DNA from 3 places in the Salinivibrio sp. IB872 genome. Region 3 is predicted to be linked to each of the others. Evidence: predicted binding sites of a transcription regulator. Region 3 holds the regulator's gene; each other region holds the start of a gene.
The links. Region 3 encodes CRP, which controls carbon source genes, mostly activating them, when cyclic AMP is high. Its sites were predicted from a motif close to TGTGANNNNNNTCACA; they were not measured.

Region 1 (5,180 bases), on a different contig from region 3:
ATGACAGCTGCCACTGAGCACCAACTGCCACGTGACACCCGAATACTTAATTGTCGCTGGATGTGCGGACGTTAGCGGCTCAGTCAATGTCAGCGTCAAACCAATAAAGTCACTGTGCGTATTGTCAGGACTACGTGCACCACGTTGTAGCCGCTTTAACGGCTGCCACAGCGCGGCGGTTAACAGCCCAGCCCCGATCCCGGTTGCGCTGAACATCACGGTCACAGTCTCCGGCAGCACTCCAAGCATCGCTAACAGCCCCGCCAGTACCGCAGCAACTCCGGTCGCCAGTAATACGATGGTCGATAAGCCCAGCAACCACACTTCGACCACGAGCAGTAACAGCCCGATAATCATCGTCATCTCAGCTAGATGGGTGGTAAACCAGTTGTGCATATTAGCCTTTCACTTTGTTCAGTGTTTGAATAATGGTCATCGCTTCAGCAACCGTACTCGCCGCGCCAGTCCCCGACTCTGGAAGCAATACGACAGAAGACTCTTTCGCGATCGCTTCTTTCGCACTGATGGCTTTTTCTGCCAAGTCTAACTGGATGGCTTTCTGACCTTCTTCCGTGATCGCTCGTGAACCGACAATTTCAAGCGCTTCAGCTTGTGCTTCCGCGACCGCGATAATCGCTTTCGCTTCACCTTCCGCTTTCAAGATCTGCTCAGACTTTTCCGCTTCTGCAGCAAGCACGCGTGCTTGTTTTTGCCCTTCTGCAACGTTGATATCCGACTGACGCGCCCCTTCTGACTCAAGGATCACCGCACGTTTTTCACGTTCGGCTTTCATTTGACGCTCCATCGCATCCAATACTGAACGCGGCGGATCAATATCCTTAATTTCATAGCGGAGGACTTGTACGCCCCAAGGCTGAGCGGCTTCGTTAATCGCCGAGACGATTGCCGTATTGAGGCTTTCACGCTCTTCGAAGGTCTTATCTAGTTCCATCTTACCCACTTCACTACGCATTGTGGTTTGCGCCAGTTGGGTCACGGAGTAGATATAGTCATCGACACCGTAGCAAGCTTTGTAAGGATCCAGCACTTTGATATAAAGTACACCATCTACGACTAGAGAGATGTTGTCTCGGGTAATGGCCGACTGACTCGGCACATCGAACGCTTGCTCTTTTAGCGTACGTTCATAGGCTAGACGGTCGATAAAAGGCACAATAAAGTTCAAGCCCGCTTCCATCGTTTTGTAATATTTACCAAAACGCTCAATCACATAGGCGGTGTTTTGCGGAACAAACTTTACCGAGCCACGCAAGAAAACAATCACTAGGATTGCGAATACAATCCAAACGCTAAACGCGCTAGTAAGAGAGACCATTTCGTTCATTAGGGTTCCTATCAGTAGAGGATCGACAAACAGCAACGCGCTGCTACTCGTAGAAAGCATTAAGAGTACGTCAATGTCGATGAAAAAAGACAGCGTCCGATAGCATCTTTGACATCCGTCCCAATACAGGACGCGGTTTTCGCCATTGATTTGCTTAACCCTGACAAAAATCTCGGCGCTTGATCTCACTTTCAATCATTCACTCAAAATAAACCGGATATAAAGTGCGAAAAGAGATTTACCTCACATTCTTTTGCGTGTATTCTCGCTACTGTTCAACCGTGTTGGTTGACGTTACTGAAAGCTGAAAGGCGACCATCGTCACAGCCAACAGTAAACTGACGCGCAAATTACGCGTAGTCCTCTTGGAGCTGTTAAGCGGCTTCGCTAATCGGAAATTTATGCAGCAATTGAATATAGAAACATCGAAACACCCTACCGTTTGGCTGGAAAGTTAGTTGTCCTGAAGATATTCGCTACATTTGCCCATAGAACGATTAATGGCACTCGCGTCACTGCTACACCTAGTTAATATATTCAGGAGACATCATGTCTAAAGCTAATGGTACCGTTAAGTGGTTTAACGAAGAAAAAGGTTTCGGTTTTATCCAGCAAGAGAACGGTCCAGACGTATTCGTTCACTTCCGCGCCATCGTTGGTGAAGGCTTCCGCACTCTAGCTGAAGGCCAACAGGTTGAGTTCGACATCGAGCAAGGTCAAAAAGGCCCACAGGCAGCGAACGTAACTCGCCTGTAAGCTAAACCAGATTTAAGAAGAAAAGGCGCCTTTTAGGCGCCTTTTTTTATATGCGCAACCTCTCACCCCCCACAAAAACGTATAAAAAATTCTACAAATCACTCTGCAGCAAAACTCGCCGTTTACTATGCTTTTAAAACAGTTAGCGCTTTGGCAGGAGGGAGTATGCTATCTCGGTGTTTAGTGGTAGATGATCATGAAATGATTCGAGATACCATAAGTTTGATGGCACAAGCGCTAGGGATCAAATCCGTTATCACGGCGGCCGATGGCGCTGAAGCCATATCACGAGCCTTTCACGAACAACCTAGCCTAATTATCACCGACCTACAGATGGAGCCTATCGATGGTTTGGAAATGCTAAGGCTTATCCGTAGCGGTCGCTACCACCTACAGCACGATGTACCGATCATCATTCTCACCGCAAATGCCTCTCAGTCAGTGATTAGCGAATGCATCCGTTATGATGTTGACGCATTCATGGTCAAGCCAGTTAGAAAACAAGACCTCGAAAATCGTGTTCAACAGCTAGCCAAAGATACCAAATCCAAAAAGCCACCAAAATACTACTTTGAGATGTATCAGGCCGATCCAGCTAAATCGACCGATTTTGAGCACAATGGGGCCATTGTCTTCACTGAAGAAGAACAAGAGAAAATCGAAAAAATTTCGGACACAAGCCCGACAATTGATACAACAGCACCCCCTGTTACGCCTGAACAAGCGACAGCAAAGAGCAAAGACAGAAAGTTTATTCGTTGGCAGGACAAATACTCTGTGGGGCACTCAGAACTCGATGCCAGCAACAAGCAATTACTGGCTATCATCAATGACACCTATGAGGCTATCGCGTACCACCATGCCGATGGTGAAAAAGGAGATTTTGATGATCTCGCCCAGCGGTTTCGAGACTACATTGTGTCCCACTTCCAACTAGAAGAAGACATTCTTCACGATCTCGCCTATCCCAAATACAAACAACATGCGGCCATCCATGAGCGTTTATCACGGCAAGCGCATTATGTGTTGCTTCAGTGCCAGGCGGATCCTGAACTGTACTCTTCAGAGTTTTTCAAGTTTTTGCGTTACTGGTGGGTACACCACGTCGTAAAAGAAGACAGACAATATCGCGAATTTCTTAGCCAATCGCCTCAATCCGCCCAGTTCCCCCATTGAGTCCACAAGCTGCCAAGATAACTAGATTTTTATCTATAAACCTCTTTTATGTCTATTTTTTAAGCCAATTATTTCACTGCATTCAACAACGATTGAGGCAAACTTCACGCCGGCTTCCCCTTATTTGTGGCATGAGTCACACCAGATTGAAAACCGCCAATACATTTAGGCCAGTAAATGTTACGCATCAAAGCATTATGGTTAATAAAAATTTTAACATTAATAAATTTTAATAATATCAGCCACTTACTTGGCAGCGATAAACCAATTAGCGAAATACGGGGTTGATAAACAAAATTCAGCGCCTATTATATATAATTATATATAACAAATTCGTTAGAGAACAAAACAATTATGTGGCGATCAAAAACGACAGATACGGCAGTTCTTGAAAACGAAGTCCTTGACCGTAAACAGATAAAACCGAGCACGCGGTTTGTGTTTCGTAAGCCATCGATTCGTGATGGTGGCGACATCTATCGATTAATCACTCAGTGCCCTCCGTTGGATGTGAACTCCGCCTACTGCAACTTCTTACAGGCAACGCACTTCAAAGAGACCTGTGTTGTGGCAGAGCGTGACGGCGACATTCACGGCTTCGTCTCTGGCTACATTCGTCCAGAGCAGCCAGACACATTTTTTGTGTGGCAGGTAGCCGTATCGCCCAAAGCACGTGGAGAAGGGCTTGCCCTTTCAATGGTCGAAGCGTTACTGGCACGCAAAGTGTCACAAGACATCCGATTCATTGAAACCACGATCACAGAAGACAACGCCGGATCTTGGGCGCTGTTCAAAAAGGTAGACCGCCTCTACGGTACAGGGGGTCAGCGCTCAGTGTTCCTTGATGAACAAGAGCACTTTAACGGTGAACATGACACCGAATACCTTTTCCGAATTCCACTCAAAAAATAACAGGATGAGTTATGGATATCTTTAAATCGCAGGAGTCAAATGTTCAATGTTACGCCAACAACTTCCCCGTCGTGTTTGAAAGCGCGAAGGGCTGTTGGATCACGGGCGTTGACGGCAAGCGCTACCTCGATTTTCTTGCTGGCGCCGGTTCGCTTAACTATGGACACAATAACCCGACGCTGAAAAAAGCGCTGATTGAGTACATCGAGAAAGATGGGATTACCCACGGCTTGGATATGCACACCGGTGCAAAAGCACGCTTTCTCGAGGTATTTAAAGAGCATATCTTGGCACCACGTAACTTGGACTATAAATTCCAGTTCACGGGTCCAACCGGTACAAATGCTGTTGAAGCGGCGATGAAGCTGGCACGAAAAGTGACAGGTCGCCCAAACATCGTTTCATTTACGAACGGCTTCCACGGCTGCACATATGGCGCACTCGCTGTGACCGGTAATCATCACCATCGCGGTGGCGGCGGTATGCCAGTGAATAACGCGGTAACACGTATTCCGTATGACGGCTATGCCGATGTTGACGGTCTCACACTGTTCGAAACCATGCTAAACGATGCCTCAAGCGGTCTAACAGGTGGAGATAAACCCGCTGCTGTCTTGCTTGAAGTCGTTCAAGGTGAAGGTGGTCTCAATGCGGCTTCTAATGAGTGGCTGCAACGCCTAGAGAGCATCTGTAAAGAACATGGCATCTTGATGATCGTCGATGATATTCAAGCTGGCTGTGGTCGTACTGGTACCTTCTTTAGCTTCGAGCCATCAGGTATCAACCCAGATATCGTGACCTTGTCGAAGTCGATTGGTGGTTATGGCCTACCAATGGCACTGGTTCTACTGAAACCTGAGCTGGATCAATGGGCACCTGGCGAACATAACGGTACATTCCGTGGTAACAGCCATGCGTTTGTGACAGCCGCAGAAGCGATTGAAACTTACTGGCTAGATGATCAGTTCCAAACCCATATCCAAGCGCGTGC
Region 2 (5,180 bases), on a different contig from region 3:
GCGGTGACGACTGATTCGCCCATCCGTAAACGTCAAATGCGAGCAACCATGCACCTGTCTCGGTCTGCCATGTTGTACACGCGGATGAGAAAACGTCATGGTCCACGTCACGAAAGCATCATTGTCCCCCGCCGTGGTATGGTGAATGTCAAACTGACAGCTAGTGACGTTTTGATACAAGGAAGCAAAGTACGCTAGAAACGCAGAGAGCCCTTCAATACGGTGTGCTGGGTCGATAAACACAATGTTTGGGTGGTAAATCGTTTCAAGCGATGCCAAGTTGTCTTTACCGAGGGCCTGATAAACTTGCGCAAAGCGCGCCACCTGAGTTTGAACGCTCTCGATCTCCATTATGCAGACTCCTTGGGCTGATTTTTGGCCGCCTCAAAAATCGCTAGTGCCTGTTTGCGCTGCTTGGCATGATCAACAATCGGTTTGGGGTAATCTAATGACTGCGCATACTTTTCTGCCCACGACCAAGGTTGATGGATTTGCTTACCAGGCACCTCTTTTAGTGCCGGTAACCAACGACGTATGAAGCGGCCATCACTGTCGAAGCGCTCCCCTTGAGTTGTCGGATTAAAAATTCGAAAGTAAGGCTGTGCATCGGTGCCAACTGACGCTGACCATTGCCAACCACCGTTATTGGACGCAAAGTCGCCGTCAATCAGCTTGGACATAAAGTAGTCCTCCCCCCAACGCCAATCGATGAGCAAGTCCTTGGTTAAAAAGCTTGCCACTATCATCCGCAGGCGGTTATGCATCCATCCGGTGGTGTTCAATTGCTGCATCGCAGCATCCACAATCGGAAAGCCGGTTTTACCCGCTTTCCACGCCTCAAAGCGAGCGTTGTCGTTATCCCACACCACAGACTCTCCCCACTCTAAAAAGCAATGCTTTTTGCTAATACTGGGGTTTTGGGCACTCACTTCTTGATAGAAATCGCGCCAGATTAGCTCTGACAACCAAGTTGCTGCGCCTGAATCGGGCTCGCGCCAGTGCGGATGCTCAGATTGCAGTCGCGCTAGGCATTGGCGAGGGGACAATGCACCAATGGCAAGATACGGTGACAGCTGACTGGTGCCCTCAATGGCAGGGAAATCCCGGTACGTCTTGTAATCTGCCGCTTGTTCACGGCAATAAGTGCGTAACTTATCTAAGATGGCTTTTTCCGTGGTCGGCCATGCGGAGGCGGACTTGGTTGGATAGTCAAATTCAATCGGCTCAAGAGAAGCAAAAATAGCGGTTAACCGCTTATCGTCAGCACGTACGGCTGGAGCCTTAAGCGGTGACTGATCCATACCTTCTAATGCACGTAGACAGGCTTTTTTAAACGGAGTAAAGACTTTATACGCGTCGCCTTTACCAGAACGAATCGTGCCGGGCGCAAATAGATTACGGTCATGGTAGGCGTACCAATCAATGCCCTGCGCCTCCACTCGTTGCTGTGCTTGGCGATCGCGATTTTGCTCATTCAGCTCGTATTCACGATTCACAAACACGGCGTTGATATTCAGCGAGTTCGCAAGAGTTGCGACCGTTTCAGACGCCTTCTTATAGTCAGCGGCTCGTGTCACCAGCAGCGGAATGTTAAGTGCTCCGAGTTCGTCACGCAGCGCCTTAAGCCTTGCTTCAATCAATCCCGCCTGAATCGGGGCCATATGGTGGGCAGCCCATTGGTCCGGTGTTTCCACAAAAAGGCCCACAACAGGCTCGTTTGCTTCGCACGCTGCATGCAGTGCACGATTGTCGAGGCAGCGCAGATCGCGTCGAAACCAAACTAAATGCATAACGGATTGTTCTCCTTGAGTTCTTTTAGCTCGTCTCCATGTACGGAGCAAATAAATGGCTGGCTCACAATGTGAATGTCAGATTGTGCGTAACACTGCCGAAGCTGATTAAGCTGGGAACGATCGAGGCGGTGCGCAGCCATCACTGCGAGCGTGGGGATCTTTTGCTCTCGCATCACTTCGAGGATAAGGCCAAGTTGGGAATGTGGCTCACGCAAGATAGTGACGTTGTAACCTTTCTCATTCAGACGCATCGCCATCATGGTGCGCTGATAATCTTCTGTGTCAGTAAGTGTCACTAACCAACAAGGGAACTTACTGTTGCGCTTTGCGTTCGCCAACATTGCCGCTTGGCATTTTTCGATTACCGTACTGCGCCACATATCTTTCTGCAGAGAACTGATGGCGCTTTGCTCCTCATCCAACCACGTATCTAGCGGCATAAAGACGTGTTCGATGAGCCAATAAAACGGATATTCTTTTAATAAGGTTTCGACGTGCTGGCCGAGTTTTTTCAGTGATAAGTCACGAATTAACTTCATCAGCTCGCGCGCTAACGTATCATCTTCGCTATCTATTTGGGTCTCGGTTTGCGACAGTAACGGTTTCACTTTGCTGATCGGGACACCTTTGTCGAGCCAGCGTAAGATCCGGCCAATCATGGCGACGTCTTCATCACTGTAAAGACGATGACCTTTCGGAGTTCTGGCCGGAGACAGCAAGCCATAACGGCGTTGCCATGCGCGCAATGTCACTGGATTAACGCCGGTACGATCAGCGACTTGGCTGATCGTCAGCGTGCTTTCGGGATTAGAGTCCATAACGTAACCTTAAGGCATCTGGATACGGCTTCAGATACGCTTGACTAGCAAGGTAATCATCTGGGTGGTTGTGCAAATGGTGAGCAATGAGGGTCAACGGCGCTAACAACGGCATAGTGCCTTGCCGGTAAGCATGAATAAGGTGAGTCAGCTCCGCTTTTTGGCTCTTATCGAGGTTGTTCTTAAAATAGCCTTGCAGATGCATTAGCACATTGGTGTGCTTTTTCCGTGTCGCACGGATAGCTAACGACTGCATAAACTGCGTGCGATACCGGTGGAAAAAATCATCAATATCGTACTCCGCGATGTTCGCCATAAAACGGCCCAACTCTCGGTAACGCTCAGGCGAGTGCGCCATCAACACTAATTTGTATCGTGAGTGGAATGCGACCAGCGCTTTTCTTGTCACGCCACTTTCGACACTGCGATATAAATCGTCTAACGCAAATAACCGAAACACAAAATTCTCACGCAGGACGGGGTCGTTTAATCGGCCATCTTCTTCAATCGGCAGCCACGGCATACGATCCATTAATGCTTGGGTATACAGCCCTACCCCGGAGATATCAGAGGTGTAACCATTTTCCCGATAGACTTTGACACGCTCCATGCCACAAGTGGGCGACTTGGCACAAACGATATAGCCACGTAGTGCTTTATGGGCCAATTCATCCGCTTTTCGTTCACTAAAGGCCACCATTCTTTCGGTGTGATCTTTACTGGCGTCTTTGGTCTCAACCAAACGAATATCGCCCACATTCCCTTTGTCTAGTAAACGAATTGTCGGTCTTGGCACCGGTAAGCCGATCGCAACCTCTGGACAAACCGGGACAAAATTGACATAGGGAGCGAGCTCTTTAGTCACAAATGGACTGCGTTTATGACCGCTATCAAAACGCACCTTTTCACCAATCACACATGCGCTAACACCAACTGGAAACGACATGCTTCACCTCTTCTTATCAAGCGGCATGAGCCGCAGAGTTGTACATTTATATTTTGTTGTACAACTCAATGTAGGCGAAGGATCACTTCTGTACAATATTTTTTATTTGTACAAGTTTACTCTGGTTCTTGATATACCCTCACGCAGTCCCCTTAACAGCTGCTACGCTTTACCTATTCCTTATCAAAGAGGGAGTCTCACATTTGTCTCACTATTGATACGACTTGAGTCACTCGTGTCACATACACTTAAAGCCACCATGATATAGCTCTCACGACCATGCCCTTACAGAGAACGACACTAAACATCGATGACCGTCTCTCCATTGCGAAGCGCCCATTTCGACCTCGCGGCCGCGCTATACTCGTGATTGCGCTGATCTGCTTTGCTATCCTGATTGCCACTTTTTCCTTATTTAATACCGCACAAGAACAACAACGACTGCGCACCGAGCAGCTATTAAGCGTCGAAGCAAAATCCTTTGCTGACGCGTTAACGCGTCACATGAATGCTCACCTGAATGAACTCAGTGTGCTTGCCAGCGAGATAGAAAAAAACATTCCCTCGACGTACTCGACATGGCAAGCATTAGTGCTAGCCCATCAGGGGAATGACGTTCACTTTCAAGCCTTGTTCTGGGCTGAGTCTGATCGCACGATTCGTTGGCATTACCCCCAAAATGACTCAGAAAAGCCCGAGCAATTCCCGTTTGACGTTTTAGGAGACGGTAACGCTCAGCTTTTGCGTATGGATGTAGAGTCGCTCCATGACTGGCATATTGCACACCCTATCTATACGCAAAATCGGAATACGCCTAACTACTATCTCGGTGGCACTCTCGATATTGCAGAACATATCAGCCACCTAGCATCTGATTATCTCGATACGTTTCAGAAACTCACTCTCTACGCTGCAAGTGATGGGCACGTTGTATTCGGGGACATACCGCCCAATGAAGCAGCAACAGGACAAGTTGGGCTCACGCTAACCGGCGCCAGCCCGGAATTTATCGTCACATTGTGGAGCACCCCTGACTCGGAACACTTTTTATCTTTGCCAATGCTCATTTACATCTCTGGGTTGGTCGTCACGATCTTAGTGGGTATCGCCTTGTATTTAATTGAAATCAATTTGATGGCGAGAAAAGCTGAACAAGCGACGATTACTCGACTGCAAAATGAAATCGCTCAACGCAAAGACGTTGAAAATCAGCTGCATTTTATTGCTAATCATGATCCCCTGACCTATCTGCCAAATCGCCATGCACTGCTTAATCACATTCAGCACACCATTAATAAGACGCTCTCGGCAACGCGTACGCTGTCGCTGATTTGTATCGACATTGATAATATTAAGGAAATCAATGATCTTCACGGCTACCGCATTCACGATGACGTATTAACTACCGTCGCCAAACGCTTACAAAATCTATTGCCTCCACAAGCTTATTTAGCCAGAACCAGTGATGAACATTTTGTCATGCTGCGCACCGATCTATCGCCGTTAGAAGCCGAGGTACACGCCAAGCAGGTGCGTTTAACTGTAGAGAAAGAATGCCACGCTCAGGGAGTGACTGTTTTACCTAGCTGCGCAATTGGTGTGGCGTATCGCTATGACACATCT
Region 3 (5,180 bases):
GGGCATTCTCAAAAAATTCGATGAAGGATCCGTCTTGATAGGCGGCCGCAAAGGCATCGTTGAGCATGGTCGCTACCTCTGGGTTTTGGGGCGATACAAACAAGAACATTGGGAAGCGGTAGATCAGCATTAAGTGCGGATCAACCAACAGATTTGTATATTGAGGTCGCTCTGCCAGCTCGCTAAAAGGTTCGATAAGCGCACGCGGGAAGAGGTCGGCCCGTCCGGTATCGACGCCTTTAAAGATATTCTCAAAGCTTGAGATTTCTCGAACCCGAAATCCCGCCGACTGCAAGACCTTCACATCCGCCCAGCCTTGCCCTTGGATCATGGTCAGACTATTGAGCCCTGCTTGGTCACTGATTTGTGCAAGCTTGGGTTCGGTGGCTTGATTGGTAATGAACAAGCGATGGCCTAATAGACCCCGAAAGACTGGATAACGGATGGGAAGTAACTCTGACTCAAGGGTACGGTCGGCCCCGAGCCAATCTACCGTCAGTCGTCCTTGTTTTAGCATTTCCACTTTACGAGACTGAGAGCCAATTTGACCTTGAAAGGCTTGTAAAGTGACAGACTCACCTGATTTTTCCGCTAAAAACTCAATCAAGTCGATAGCGTATAAATCGAGGGCAGAGCCAGCCCGTGGTTCTGGATGGACAATGGTGATATTCGCCGCAGCAGTTGAAGAAACCGCCGCGAGTAGCAATGCAGCAAGGGTTTGACGTAAGCTTCTCATAAACGACATCCTGTTAATCAGTTGTTAGATTGGTCGTTTTTGAAGTGTAGAACTTGGTTAATGAGTTTTCAGTCAATAAAAATAAAAAAACCGACGCAAAAACGCCGGTTTTGTCGCAACACGCGAGGATTAGCGTGTGCCGTAAACCACAATGGTTTTACCGTGAGCTGAGATAAGGTTCTGCTCTTCCAGCATTTTAAGGATACGCCCAACCGTCTCTCGCGAACAGCCAACAATCTGACCAATCTCTTGACGTGTGATCTTGATTTGCATGCCGTCAGGGTGAGTCATGGCGTCAGGTTGCTTCGCCAAGTTCAGTAGGGTTTGCGCAATGCGGCCGGTCACGTCCAGGAAGGCAAGGTCTCCCACTTTCTGGCTGGTCACTTGCAGGCGACGCGCCATCTGAGAGGATAGACGCATCAAAATGTCTGGGTTAACTTGGATCAGCTGGCGGAATTTCTTGAATGAAATTTCTGCCACTTCGCAAGGTGATTTCGCACGTACCCATGCGGTGCGCTCTTGGTCCTCTTCGAACAGACCAAGTTCGCCGATGAAGTCACCTTGGTTAAGGTAAGACAGGATCATCTCCTTGCCTTCTTCATCTTTGATTAGTACGGCCACAGAACCTTTCACGATGTAGTACAAGGTCTCCGCCTTTTCCCCTGCATGGATCAGAGTACTTTTGGACGGGTACTTGTGAATATGACAATGTGAAAGGAACCACTCGAGTGTAGGGTCTGTTTGAGGTTTTCCTGGAACCATATAACTTATTTCCTCTGCATGTGTTGCCCGGCAACGACGTCCTGTCTTTGTCTGAATGGAAACCCATCAGTCCAATGCACAGAATACGAGGTCTTGGCGCAGGCTACAAGCTCACTGTATGTTAACAAGAGTGTATCTTTTTTCTATCTGGATTTCTTGATTTTGATCTAAGCCAACCGCCTAAAAATTCGGCAAAAATGTGGCTAAGATCACGACCTGAGAAGTAATACACGTTAAGTGCGCTACGGCGGTTAACCTATCTTGCCTTTCTCAATCAACTGTTGGATCAAGGGGCGAATAATCAGCTCCATTGCAAATCCCATTTTACCGCCGGGCACGACCAGCGTGTTGTGCCGAGACATAAACGCGCCACTGATCATTTGCAGTAAGTAAGGAAAATCGACGTTCTTCATACCACGAAAGCGGATCACGACAAAGCTTTCGTCGAGTGACGGGATCCCTTTTGCATTCAGCGGGTTGGATGTGTCTACGGTCGGGACACGTTGGAAGTTAATATGCGTGCGAGAAAACTGCGGCGTAATGTAGTGCAAATAATCATCCATGGAGCGCACGATCGAGTCCGTGACGGCCTCGCGGGAATGGCCTCGGTCGCGCGTATCGCGGACAAACTTTTGAATCCACTCCAAGTTAACGATAGGCACCATGCCGATCAGTAAATCAACATGCTGGGCGACATTGACGTCACCATCCACCACCCCGCCATGCAAGCCTTCATAAAATAATACGTCGGTATTTTCAGGCAGATCTTGCCAGGGAGTGAAGGTGCCCGGCATTTGGTTATAAGGCACGGCTTCATCAAAGGTGTGTAGATAACGACGGTATTTACCTGTGCCTTGTTCGCCATATTCTTTAAAAAATTGCTCAAGGCGTGGGAAGTCGTTGGCCGTGGGGCCAAAGTAGCTAATATGACGACCTTGTTCACGGGCTTTACGGATCTCAACATCCATTTCTGGCCGCGTGAAGCGGTGAAAGCTATCGCCCTCTAACCAAGAGGCTTTGATGTTCATCATATTGAACATCTTACGAAACGCTTCGGAGGTCGTGGTTGTGCCTGCGCCGGATGAACCGGTCACAGCGATGATTGGGTGTTTAGCCGACATGACGAGCCCTGTCATTGATCAGTCTGAATTTACACCGCAGCCCACAAGGGGAGGCGGTGTTACGGTCTGAGATCGCGCTGACGACGAATATCCACTGTCTCATGCAGCTCAGAGTATACAATCACGGCGTCGCCGGATTTTAATTGTTCACGCACTTGTTCAACTTTCTCAGCAAAGCTGACTTCCTGCTCACCGTAATCTGTCCCTTCCCTCAACACAAAGTGTTCAATTAAATTGGTCAAGGTCTCGGCTGGCACAGATTGCCATGGAACCATCATACTACATCACCTTTTGCTGACATCGGGATGGCACGGACGCCATCTCCATGCTTAGGTTGTGAATTAGCTCCCATTTTACCGAATTATGCGTGTAGGTGCAGTGTGTCTATGTCGATTTAGTCACAATTTATCGTGACGATTGGGGCATCAGGTGTCGAGTTGCTCAGCTATCCACGCGGGCACTGCCTCTTCCAACCATAAACGCGGTGCACGCCAATGGCCAGTGACAAACCCAACATGTCCGCCATGGTCAGTGAGTTGATAGCGTATATTGGCCGGTAATGGCGTGGTTGGGATCACCGCATCAGTCATAAAAGGATCGTCTTTGGCATGAATGATGGTCAAAGGGGCGCGGATCGCAGGCAACACGGATAAGCCACTGCATTGCTGGTAGTAATGATGTGCGTCCTCAAACCCATGCAGTGGTGCGGTGACGGTTTGATCAAACTCGAATAAGGTCGAAATACGGGGCTGCTCGCCTGCTTGCCAGCGACCCACTTGGGCGTGTCGCGTGAGCTTATCTGACAGGGTTTGTCGCATCGAGCGAAGTAGGTACGCTTGGTAGACACGTGAGAACCCTTGCTGAATGCGTAACGAGCAGGCGGCAAGGTCTAAGGGGGGTGACACTGCGCAGCCACTGGAGACAATCGGATCGTCCGCATACTCTGCCAAATAGCGCACCAGCATGTTGCCGCCTAGCGATACGCCCACGGCATGAATAGGATGCTGAGGATAACGCATGCGTAATGTGGTCAAAAAATAGCGCGCATCCTGTGTCTCGCCTGAGTGATAAGTGCGCGGGACGCGGTTTAAGCGGCCACTGCAACTACGAAAGTGCATCACCACACCGCACCAGCCTTGGCGCTGAAAAGCAGCCAGTAATCCATTCGCGTACGGGCTATGAAAACTGCCAGCGAGGCCATGAAAAAGCACCACTATCGGTTGGCCGGGCTGAGGCGTCTGTGTCCAAGCGAGATCGACGAAATCACCATCCGGTAAATCCAGCTGTTGCCACAAAGGAGAGATCACGGGTTGCCGCCGCATCAGCCGTGGCATGATGGTTTGTAGATGAGGATTACGGGCGCTGGGAATCGGTTCAAAAGGCGTCATCAGCGTCTCCTTGATCATCTTCTTTAACCACACCGGCGCGCAGAGTGGGATAGAGCGATTTGGCCGAGGGCGAGAGTTGACGGCAATAATACGCCAACGGCGAGGGCGACTCGGTCAGCCATGTTTGTTGATTCAAGGCGTGGATGAGGTCTTGTTGTTGGAACTTCTCGAGGCTGAGCTCGAAATTCAGCATTTTTTTATATTGTCCCGCGCCAACGCGCGGTTTGATATCGCGACGTAGGTTGCGGTAGGCAATCAGCAAATGCTCAGAGCGGCTGAGCGATTGTTTAAGTTGGCTGAGGCTCTCTGGGGCAAGGCCATAGCCATGGCTTTCTAGCCAAGCCAGCAACAAGGCAAGGTTGACGTTGCCCTGATGCTGATCTTGCAATTTAAGACACGCCTGTTTGACGTCTTGCTTGCCATAGTGTTGCAAACAAAACTGCCACAGGTCGGCTGCATTCGCTTGGCCGGGAATTAGGCTTGATTGAATGCCGCCTCCATGGCTTCCAGTTCTTCCTGTCGCTCCATCCATTCTTGCTCTACCTCTTCCAGCGCTGATTTGGCATCAGCCTGGCGTTGTAATTGTTGCGCGAGTTGGGCTTTTTGGTCTGCGCCATAAATTGTTGGGTCGGCCAGTTTGGTCTCTGCATCGGCAATAATGGCAGAGAGCTGTTCGATTTTTGTGTCTAGGCTGTCAATTTTTTTACGAAGTGGCGCGGTTTTTTGGCGAAGTTCGGCCTCGCGACGCTTTTGTGCCTTACGATCGACCTGACGTTGCTGGGGGGCGGCTTTGTCATCGGCGTTTTGTTTTTTACTTTCCGCGCGGTCGGCACGCTGTTGCTCGCCAAGCCAGCGATGGTAGTCGTGTAAGTCACCGTCAAAGGGTTGCACCGCGCCGTTGTCGACAAGATAAAGATCGTCGGTGGTCGCGCGCAGCAGAAAGCGATCATGGCTTACGATCACCATCGCCCCTTCAAACGATTGTAGGGCAAGCGTCAAGGCTTGGCGCATATCTAAATCAAGGTGGTTAGTCGGTTCGTCAAGCAGCAGCAGGTTAGGCTTTTGCCACACCAATAACGCTAATACCAAGCGTGCCTTCTCGCCTCCCGAAAAGGGACCAATGGTCTCAAGCGCTTTATCACCCTGAAAGCCAAAGCGCCCTAAGAAGTCACG

Region 1: the regulator CRP is predicted to act here: its motif matches at 3,403-3,418, upstream of ectA (diaminobutyrate acetyltransferase).
Region 2: the regulator CRP is predicted to act here: its motif matches at 3,818-3,833, upstream of BZJ18_RS13375 (YbgA family protein).

Annotation. Positions count from the first base shown of each region.
Region 1 is NZ_MUFO01000048.1:18,147-23,326, reverse strand. Features, by position in the region: gene BZJ18_RS14765 (NfeD family protein) at 1-396, opposite strand, end outside; gene BZJ18_RS14760 (slipin family protein) at 398-1,345, opposite strand; gene cspE (transcription antiterminator/RNA stability regulator CspE) at 1,895-2,101, shown strand; gene BZJ18_RS14750 (bacteriohemerythrin) at 2,267-3,277, shown strand; gene ectA (diaminobutyrate acetyltransferase) at 3,632-4,189, shown strand; gene ectB (diaminobutyrate--2-oxoglutarate transaminase) at 4,201-5,180, shown strand, end outside.
Region 2 is NZ_MUFO01000036.1:17,250-22,429, forward strand. Features, by position in the region: gene BZJ18_RS13360 (nuclear transport factor 2 family protein) at 1-351, opposite strand, end outside; gene phrB (deoxyribodipyrimidine photo-lyase) at 351-1,790, opposite strand; gene BZJ18_RS13370 (MerR family transcriptional regulator) at 1,781-2,611, opposite strand; gene BZJ18_RS13375 (YbgA family protein) at 2,601-3,557, opposite strand; gene BZJ18_RS13380 (putative bifunctional diguanylate cyclase/phosphodiesterase) at 3,837-5,180, shown strand, end outside.
Region 3 is NZ_MUFO01000002.1:207,002-212,181, forward strand. Features, by position in the region: gene BZJ18_RS01935 (hypothetical protein) at 1-736, opposite strand, end outside; gene crp (cAMP-activated global transcriptional regulator CRP) at 866-1,498, opposite strand; gene BZJ18_RS01945 (phosphoribulokinase) at 1,750-2,619, opposite strand; gene BZJ18_RS01950 (YheU family protein) at 2,679-2,897, opposite strand; gene BZJ18_RS01955 (hydrolase) at 3,045-4,007, opposite strand; gene BZJ18_RS01960 (TIGR02444 family protein) at 3,994-4,539, opposite strand; gene BZJ18_RS01965 (ABC transporter ATP-binding protein) at 4,482-5,180, opposite strand, start outside.